Regions from separate parts of the Candidatus Clostridium stratigraminis genome, predicted to be linked through region 1. Evidence: predicted binding sites of a transcription regulator. Region 1 holds the regulator's gene; the other holds the start of a gene.
The links. The regulator NrdR, encoded in region 1, represses ribonucleotide reductase genes. The targets are predictions, from matches to a motif close to CACNANATNTNGTG.
Positions count from the first base shown of each region.

Region 2: ACJDUG_RS06265 (vitamin B12-dependent ribonucleotide reductase) is a predicted target of NrdR. The motif match lies at 2,207-2,220, and genes of this name have one in related genera.

Region 1 covers NZ_JBJHZZ010000004.1:148,043-152,776, forward strand. Annotated here, with positions in the region: gene pnpS (two-component system histidine kinase PnpS) at 1-194, opposite strand, end outside; gene ACJDUG_RS08810 (response regulator transcription factor) at 196-891, opposite strand; gene pgeF (peptidoglycan editing factor PgeF) at 1,064-1,774, opposite strand; gene nrdR (transcriptional regulator NrdR) at 1,909-2,367, opposite strand; gene ACJDUG_RS08825 (YlmC/YmxH family sporulation protein) at 2,430-2,693, opposite strand; gene sigG (RNA polymerase sporulation sigma factor SigG) at 2,882-3,655, opposite strand; gene sigE (RNA polymerase sporulation sigma factor SigE) at 3,730-4,437, opposite strand; gene spoIIGA (sigma-E processing peptidase SpoIIGA) at 4,457-4,734, opposite strand, start outside.
Region 2 covers NZ_JBJHZZ010000002.1:410,063-414,796, reverse strand. Annotated here, with positions in the region: gene ACJDUG_RS06285 (GAF domain-containing protein) at 1-419, opposite strand, end outside; gene ACJDUG_RS06280 (LrgB family protein) at 567-1,274, opposite strand; gene ACJDUG_RS06275 (CidA/LrgA family protein) at 1,258-1,620, opposite strand; gene ACJDUG_RS06270 (DUF350 domain-containing protein) at 1,752-1,958, opposite strand; gene ACJDUG_RS06265 (vitamin B12-dependent ribonucleotide reductase) at 2,276-4,734, shown strand, end outside.

The DNA.
Region 1 (4,734 bases):
TTTTTAAAGAAATCCTCTCTATTTTTAAGGTTATCTGTTTTTATTAAATTAATTACTAGATTATTATTTTGTGCTAGATTTTCTTTAATAGTTTCTATATATTGGTGATTAATAATTAATATAAATAGTGTTGTCAAAATGACAACACTTAGAAAAAGCACCCCTAAGGTTGAACTCAAAAGTTTTTTCTTCATGCTAGTCACCAAAATTAAATCTATATCCTACTCCACGAATGGTTTCAATATATCTCGGGCTCTTATCGTCTTCTTCAATTTTTTGCCTTAGATGCCTGATATGAACATCAACTGTTCTTGTTTCACCAATATATTCATAGCCCCAAACCTTATCTAAGAGAAAGTCTCTAGTAATTACACGTCCCTTATTCTTAATTAAAATTTCCAAAACTTCGAATTCTTTAAGTGTTAAATCCACCCTGTTTTCATCCTTTATAACCTCATGTTTTTCAAAGTCTACTATTATATTGTCAAATCTAAAGGACTTATCAAGCGGCATTATAGTTGTTCTTCTAAGCACTGCCTTTACCCTGGCAAGAAGCTCCCTAATTGAAAAGGGCTTTGTTAAATAATCGTCTGCACCAAGCTCAAGACCCAGTATTTTGTCAAGTTCCTCACTTTTAGCTGTAATCATAATAATAGGTAAATTTGAGATACTGTTGTCTTTACGCACCTCCTTGCAGACATCGTAGCCATCAATTCCAGGAAGCATTACGTCTAGTAGAATTAAATCTAGGTTTTCCTTTCTTGCTATTTTTAATGCTTCTGTCCCATTGCCGCAGCAGTATACCTTATAGCCGCTGCTTTCTAAGTTGAACTTAAGAAGCTCTTGAATATGTTCTTCATCATCAACCACTAAAATTTTGTATTCAGACATAACTTTTCCTCCTTTTAGTCGGAACACTGAGCAATTAAGCTCACTTGCTCCCGCTCGATACACTGGCTAGTCTAGCTTGCCGATTATTCATGGTTAGACTACCCGTAGAAGCACATTTAGGGCTTCTACCTCGTAAATGTCCATTTAGGACATTTACCTCCATATAATTTACTTAAGTTAGATAAATAAATGAAAACATTCTTCCACAATCATCCTTTTGCTTTCTATATGAGTACATATTATAATCACCTGTACAATAGGTACAAACATTTGTAGTAATAATATTCTCACTTTGCATTCCATTAGCCTCTAGCTGCCTAATAATACATTTTTCAAGATTAAGCTTATTGTCTTTTATTATTTCTAAATCCTTATATAATTCTTTTTCGGAAAATAGTGACTTTAAATCTTCGCCGATTTCATAGCAGCAGCCTCTATTATGAGGACCAATAACAGCTGTAAGGTTTTCCATTTTAGAGCCATATTCTGACTTTAGCTTAGATAATGCATTAGAACAAATTTCATTTAAGGTTCCCTTCCACCCGCTGTGAACTGCAGCTATCACTTCATTAACATTATCGTAAATTAATACTGGTACGCAATCTGCTGTAAATACTCCAATACCAATATTTCTTCTATTTGTTATAATCCCATCGCCTTGATGAATTTCTCCGTCATAATTGTAAACAAGGTTACTGTGAATTTGTTTTAAATAACTAATTTCATTTAAGTTAAATAAAGGCTTTAGCATCATCAAATTAGACTTGCCTTCCTCTAAATTAACATTAAAATTCAAATTATTCTTAGAGGTCGAGAAAATAAAATTTGCATTACCATAGGTATATTTAATAAATTCATAATTATTTAGTTCATATTTCTCCAAAATTATTCACCTCAACTTAATTGTAACATTTAATTATATTAAATAAATATAAAATTAAAAATATTAACCATGAATTAACATAAAAGGCCAAGTTCCTTCTACAATTATATGTATAAGGAAACTTGGTCTCAAATTTATTCTTTACTTGTCATCAAGTTTTTGATTTCCTGCATAAAGGTATTTATATCTTTAAATTGTCTATAAACCGAGGCAAATCTAACATAGGCTACTTCATCAACTGCCTTAAGCCTTTCCATAATCATTTCACCTATAAATGAGGACTTTACCTCTGTAAGCATTTGGTTGCTTAGCTGTTTTTCAATATCATCTGCAATAGCTTCAATTTGACTCCTGGATATAGGCCTTTTTTGGCAAGCCTTTAATATACCATTAACGATTTTGGATTTATCAAAATAATCTCTGCTTAAGTCTTTCTTAATGACAAGGATAGGAATATCCTCTATTTTCTCATAAGTAGTGTATCTTTTATTACATTTCAAACATTCTCTTCTTCTTCTTATAGCTGATTCATCTTCAGTGGACCTGGAATCCACTACTTTACTTTCTTCAAATCCACAATAAGGACACTTCAACTTTTTCACACCCTTTATTTATCGCCAGTTAAGTCAATTATACAATGTTTAAAGAAAAATTTCTACTCTTTGTTATTTATTACTATATCTGAAGCTTCCACTAATATAACATCAACTCCAACCTTTAAAACCTTTTCCCAAGGTATTTCTATTAGATCATTTTTACTAAACCACGATATCTTTTGATTAGGCAGAAGCAGTGATAAAATTTTAAACTCACTGCAATCAACTTTAAGATCCTTTATGAATCCTAGTTTTGCCCCTGAGGTTATTTCTATAACTTCCATATTCCTTAAATTTACTATAGAGTACATCGAAACTTCCATACGCATCCTCCTATTTTATATTAAAGGTTGTCCTAGATTAAATTTTTACTTTGTCTAAACTAAATCTATAAATTATATGAAGTATTACTAAATTATATGTTTAATAAATAAAGATCTTTATACTAAAATTCTTTTTCCTTTAATTATGCCTTGCCTAAAATACATATAAAAAAAGAGCCCTAAGGCTCTTAAACATACTTTCTCATATGTCTTAATGCAGTTTTTTCTAACCTGGATACTTGTGCTTGAGAAATACCTATTTCATCTGCTACTTCCATTTGGGTACGGCCGTCAAAGAATCTTAAATTAAGAATAAGTTTTTCTCTATCGTTTAATTTTTTCATAGCTTCCTTTATAGATATATTTTCAAGCCAACTGTCATCTAAGTTTTTATTATCACTTATTTGATCCATAACATAAATCGCATCTCCGCCATCGTGGTAAATTGGTTCAAATAGTGAAACTGGATCTTGTATTGCATCTAATGCAAAAACAACTTCTTCTCTAGGAACCTGTAGTTCTTTTGCTATTTGAGAAATAGTAGGTTCTTTATTATTTTCAGTAATAAGCTTATCTCTAACCTGTAGAGCCCTATATGCTATGTCTCTTAATGATCTGCTTACCCTTATAGAGTTATTATCTCTTAAATAACGTCTGATCTCTCCTATTATCATCGGAACTGCATATGTAGAAAATTTTACATTTTGAGAAAGGTCAAAATTATCAATAGCTTTTATTAATCCAATACATCCTACTTGAAATAAATCATCTACATTTTCACCGCGATTATTAAATCTTTGTATGACACTTAGGACTAATCTTAAGTTACCTTTTATAAATTTTTCTCTAGAAGGCTCATCTCCATCTTTCATTTTGTGTAGTAACTGTCGCATTTCAGGTTCCTTTAAAATTGGAAGTTTGGCAGTATTAACACCGCAAATTTCTACTTTGTTAATCATCATCCTGTCATCAGCCCCTTTAGAATTCTAACATTTTAATTATTTCCCTTAGAGGCAATTTTTATACTTGGATAAGCTTATACCATTTTACTAATTTCTTTTTTTAATCTTTTTATAATTCTCTTTTCAAGTCTAGATATATAAGATTGTGAAATACCAAGCAAATCAGCTACTTCCTTTTGAGTTTTCTCAGTTTCTCCGTTTAAGCCAAATCTTAATTCTACTATTTCTTTTTCTCTTATATTTAACTTTTTCATTGCTACAAATAATAGCTGCTTATCAACTTCATCTTCTATTAAATTATATACTGAATCGTTATCTGTGCCTAATATATCTGAAAGTAATAATTCATTTCCATCCCAATCAATATTTAATGGTTCATAAAAAGAAATTTCAGCCTTAACCTTGCTATTTCTTCTTAAATACATAAGTATCTCATTCTCTATACATCGTGAACCATAGGTGGCTAATTTAATTTTCTTAGTTGGATCGAAGGTATTTACAGCTTTAATAAGCCCAATAGTTCCAACAGAAATTAAGTCTTCAACATTAACCCCAGTATTTTCAAATTTGCGTGCTATATAAACAACTAACCTTAGGTTCCTTTCTATAAGAATTGATCTTATAGTTTCGTCTCCTGCTACAAGTCTTTGGACTAAGTTATCTTCTTCTTCCTTACTAAGCGGCGGAGGTAATGCATCATTTCCACCAATATAATATAAATTCCTTGCTAGAAATTTTAATCTTGATAATAGCCTATTTAATATCACTCTTATGCTGAACATTTTTTACCCCCTATTAATTTTAAATTATTCCCCTTGATAAAAGTGCATTATATTCGCCCATACTGCTTAGTTTATTTTCACATAAGGCAATGATGACTTGCCTTACTTCTACATTATCTCCCTTATGTATCCTTATAAATTCAGGCTTGAAACCCTTTAATTTGTTTGCCTCCCCATTTATCACTCTATAGGGTATATAAAAGGTTTCTTTATCTTCTATTGTTCTATCCATAAGCTCACTCTCAAGTATCATAACTGGGAGGTTTGTGGCAGGTTCTGTAAGCTCGTTACCAGTAT
Region 2 (4,734 bases), on a different contig from region 1:
CTATTTTGTTCCGGACTATCCAAGTCTAAAACGCCATAAACAACTTCATCTTTAATTATTGGAATTACTAATTCAGAATTAGAGGCTGAGTCACAGGCTATATGCCCTGGAAAATCATGAACATTTTTTATTCTTTGTACCTTTTTTTCTAAAGCGGCAGTTCCGCAAACTCCATTACCTAGCTTAATCCTATTGCAAGCAGGAAGGCCTTGAAATGGTCCAAGAATTAATTCATCACTTCTCATAATATAAAAACCAGCCCAATTCAATCTATCTATAACAGCCTTAATAATTGCCCCAGCGTTGCATAAGTTAGCTAGGTTGTCCTTTTCTGAACTTAATTGCCCTTCTAATAGTATAAGCATATATTTATATTTTTGTTCAGTATTCATTTTATCTAAAACATCTAATTTAAACATAATTGCCTCCAATACAAAATAATTTTATTTTAGTTCATTTTACCACTTTATTTTAACTGAATTCAATAAAATTTAAATTAGCTTAAAAATACTTTTCTTAATTTTTATAAACTATTAACTGTATCAATTATTAAGAGAGCTTAGTGTTTAAAATAATTTTAACATAACAAATACCTTAACTAACAAGGGAGCTATTATAACTGTAAAAAGTCCGGCAATTCCTACAGCTAGACTGCTCATAGCGCCTTCCGTTTCACCTATTTCTACAGCCTTTGTAGTTCCTAGGGCGTGTGAGGCAGTTCCAATTGCTACTCCTATTGAAACCTTATCTTTTATTTTGAAAATCTTACAGATAAATGGCCCGGCTATTGCGCCAAAAATACCTGTAATTATAATTGCTGCAACGGTAACAGATGGTATGCCATTAAGCTGACTGGAGATTGCAACTCCTATTGGGGTAGTAACTGATTTAGGCACTAGAGAACTCTTTAATGCAATGCTTACATTAAAAAGTTTTGCTAGAAAAATAACACATAGCATTCCACAGGTTGAGCCAATTGTTATACCTGCTATTATAGGCAGGGCGTTTGATTTAAGCACGTTAATCTTTTTATAAAGCGGCACTGCAAGTACTACTGTTGCTGGTGCTAAGAAGAAGGAAATAAACTGGCCTCCTTTATTGTAATCTTCAAATTTTATATTAGCGGTTAATAATAGCAATATTATTAGAGCTTGGCTTACAAATAAAGGATTAAGGACAGCTAATTTTGTTTTCTTGTTTAAATAAATTCCAATTTCATAAGCTATAAGTGAAATGGTAATGCCAAATAGGGGAGTACTAATTATTTCCTTCATTACTGCAGCCTCCCATTAAAATTTGTACAGTAAATCCTGTTACTACCAAAACTATTACTGTAGAAATAAAAATTATTAATAAAATTGAAATCAAGTTTCCTCTTAGTATATCAAGGCTTGTTAGGATTTGTACACCTGCAGGTACAAAGAAGAAAGCTAAATGATCCAGTAAAAAATCACTTACTTTATCAATATGCGTCAATTTAATTATTCCTGTTAAAAGGAAAATTAAGAGTAATACCATCCCAAGTACATTTCCCGGAATAGGTATATTAAAAATTTTATTAATCATCTCACCCAATAAACACATAACTAGTATTATTGCAGATTGTCTCAAGAGTTTCATTAATTCATCCTCGCTTTATTTCGTAATACTAATTATCATACCACTAAAAAAAAGAAAATCCTTAATTGTAAGAAAATCAATAAAATATAGAAAATAAAAAGCTTCTACCTTTTAAGTAGAAGCCATTTTTGCTATGCAGCAACGACTCTAGATACTATTATTGCTATGCCGATTAAAAGACCTGCTATGACAATAGCCACAGCTACATTATTTTTTTCAAGTTCTTTGTTAAAGTCAAGCGGTATCATTTTGTCGAAAATAATATATCCTATAGCCATTATTACTATTCCTAAAATTCCAAATAGTGCACTTAAGCCTAAATTATTAAGTACTCCCATATAAATTCCCCCTAAATTTATTTTTCAGTATTCATAGTTAATATTATTTCATAAACCTTCCATTTATTCAAGCTATTAATAATTTTAATAATATTGAGCTGTTAAAAAAACTTATAAATAGAATCATATAGCTTGGAAGAAAGTTTTACATTCATTTTAAATATACTATCTAGGGTATAATCATAAGAATATATATATCGATAATATTATTGAATTATATAATAAAATAAATTATAATATTAGAGTGACACTATATATGGTATATTTAAACATTTTTACTACTACATATAGGTAATTTATATATTGGGGGTTGAGCTATGGACAGCACATCAAAGGATAAAAAACCAATTCATTTAAATTCAATACTTAAAAGAGTGTATACCAAAGAATTAGAAAATGATAGCACTAAAACAGTATATGATCTATTTAATTGGAAAAATGTTGATGTATTTTTAAAAGATTATAAAACTTCGAAGGTAATTATAGATATGAAGGATCTAGAATTCCCCGAAGACTATTCACAAAATGCATGTAATATAATTGCATCAAAATATTTTAGAAGAGCTGGAGTTCCTAATAGTTTAGGTTATGAAAACAGTATGAAAATGGTAGCTGACAGGCTTGTTAGTTTTTGGGCTGAGGCACTTGTAGATGAAGGCATTATTGAAACTGAGGATGAAAAAAGTATTTTTTATGACGAAATGGTCTTTGGACTCTTAAATCAGATGTATGCCCCAAATTCTCCACAATGGTTTAATACAGGACTTTCACTAGCATATGGTATTAAGGGTAATAAACAAGGAAACTATTACTACAATGAATCCTTAAATAAGGTTGTTGAATGTGAAGATACATATTCTCGGACACAGGCTTCAGCATGTTTTATTGTATCTATTGAAGATAAGCTTCTAGGTGCACATTCTATTTCTGAACAATTTGTTACAGAAACAAAACTTTTTAAAGGAGGTTCTGGAACCGGAACAAACTTTTCAACCCTTAGAGCAAAAGGTGAAAAACTTTCTGGTGGCGGAGTTTCTTCAGGACTAATGAGCTTTCTAAAAGGCCTTGATAGAAATGCTGGAGCAATTAAATCTGGCGGCACTACTAGAAGAGCAGCAAAAATGGTTTGTCTTGATGTTGATCACCCTGAGGTTATGGATTTTATTACTTGGAAGGCAAAGGAAGAAGATAAGGTTAGAGCCTTAGGTAAAATGGGCTATGATATGGATATTGACGGAGAAGCTTACGAAACTGTTTCAGGACAAAACAGTAATAATTCAATAAGATTTTCTGATGAATTTATGAAAAAGGTTAAGGAGTTAAATTTAAATCCAGATGAAGAAATTGAGCTAAAAGGCAGAATGGACACTAAGGTCAATAGGAATATTAAAGTTAAAGAGCTTTGGGATAAATTTAATAATTCCGCATGGCATTGCGCAGACCCAGCTCCACAATTCGATGATACTTTTAACGCTTGGCATACTTGTCCTGCTGGTGAAGATGGACTTTATAACGCAAAACATAATAGAATAAATTCCACAAATCCTTGCGGCGAATATGCTTTTTTAGATGATACCTCCTGTAACTTGGCATCCATAAATATATTTAAGTTCTATGATCATGAAACAAAAAGTTTTGATACCCAAGGATACATACATTTTGTAGGGTTAATTCAGCTTGCACTTGAAGCTTCCATTCATTGGGGGCAATTTCCTACTGAAGACATAGCTAGAAAAACTTACATGTTTAGAACTACAGGTTTAGGTTTGTCTAACTTAGCTGCACTTTTTATGGTGCTTGGATTTCCTTATAATTCTGAAGAAAGCAGGGCAATAGCTTCATCATTAATAGGAATTATGACTGGTCATTCCTATTATGTTTCTTCATTAATGGCAGAAAAGGCAGGCCCATTTAGAAAATATGATATTAATAAGGAATATATGCTAAGAGTTATTAGGAATCATGCAAGGGTAGCCGGTGCTGAAGCTTCTGACTATGAAGGTTTAAATTATAATCCCGTAAAAGTTAACCATGAAATGTTGAAAAGCTTAGAGCTAACTTCATTAAGTGATTCTTTAAAAAATATATGGCAAAATGCTTTAGTATATGGAAATAAATATGGTTATAGGAATGCTCAGGTTTCGGTAATTGCTCCTACAGGCACAATTTCATTTGCTATGGATTGTACTGCCACCTCTATTGAGCCTTTCTTTAGCCACATTGTATATAAAAAGCTTGTAGGCGGCGGATATATGACAGTAGTAAATCCATGCCTTAAAATATCCCTAGAAAACTTAAACTACTCAAGCGAAGAGATTGAGGAAATTTTAGATTATGTTCTGAGAAAAGAGACAGTATTTGAAAATAGCTATGAATATGAGAGAATTTTAGATGGTAAAATCGAAGGAGCTCCACATCTAAAAGAGGAGCATTTAGCTATATTTGATACAGCGAATAAATGTGGTAGTGGAGATAGATATATTAAGCCTATGGGACATGTAGCTATGGTTGCGGCTATAACTCCACTTATTTCAGGAGCTGTTTCAAAGACAGTAAATCTTCCAAAAAATGCTTCTGTGGATGACTTTAAAGAAGTAGTTCTCACTTCCTGGGAACTGGGGATAAAAGGAATTACTCTTTATAGAGACTCCTCTAAGGCCGCTCAGCCGCTTAATACTAACCTTCTTTCAGAAAGTGAAGAAGTAAATTTAGAAAGCCTTACTTACTCACAGCTTCTTCAAAAGGCGAAGGAGTTTCAATCTGAAAGGCATTATTC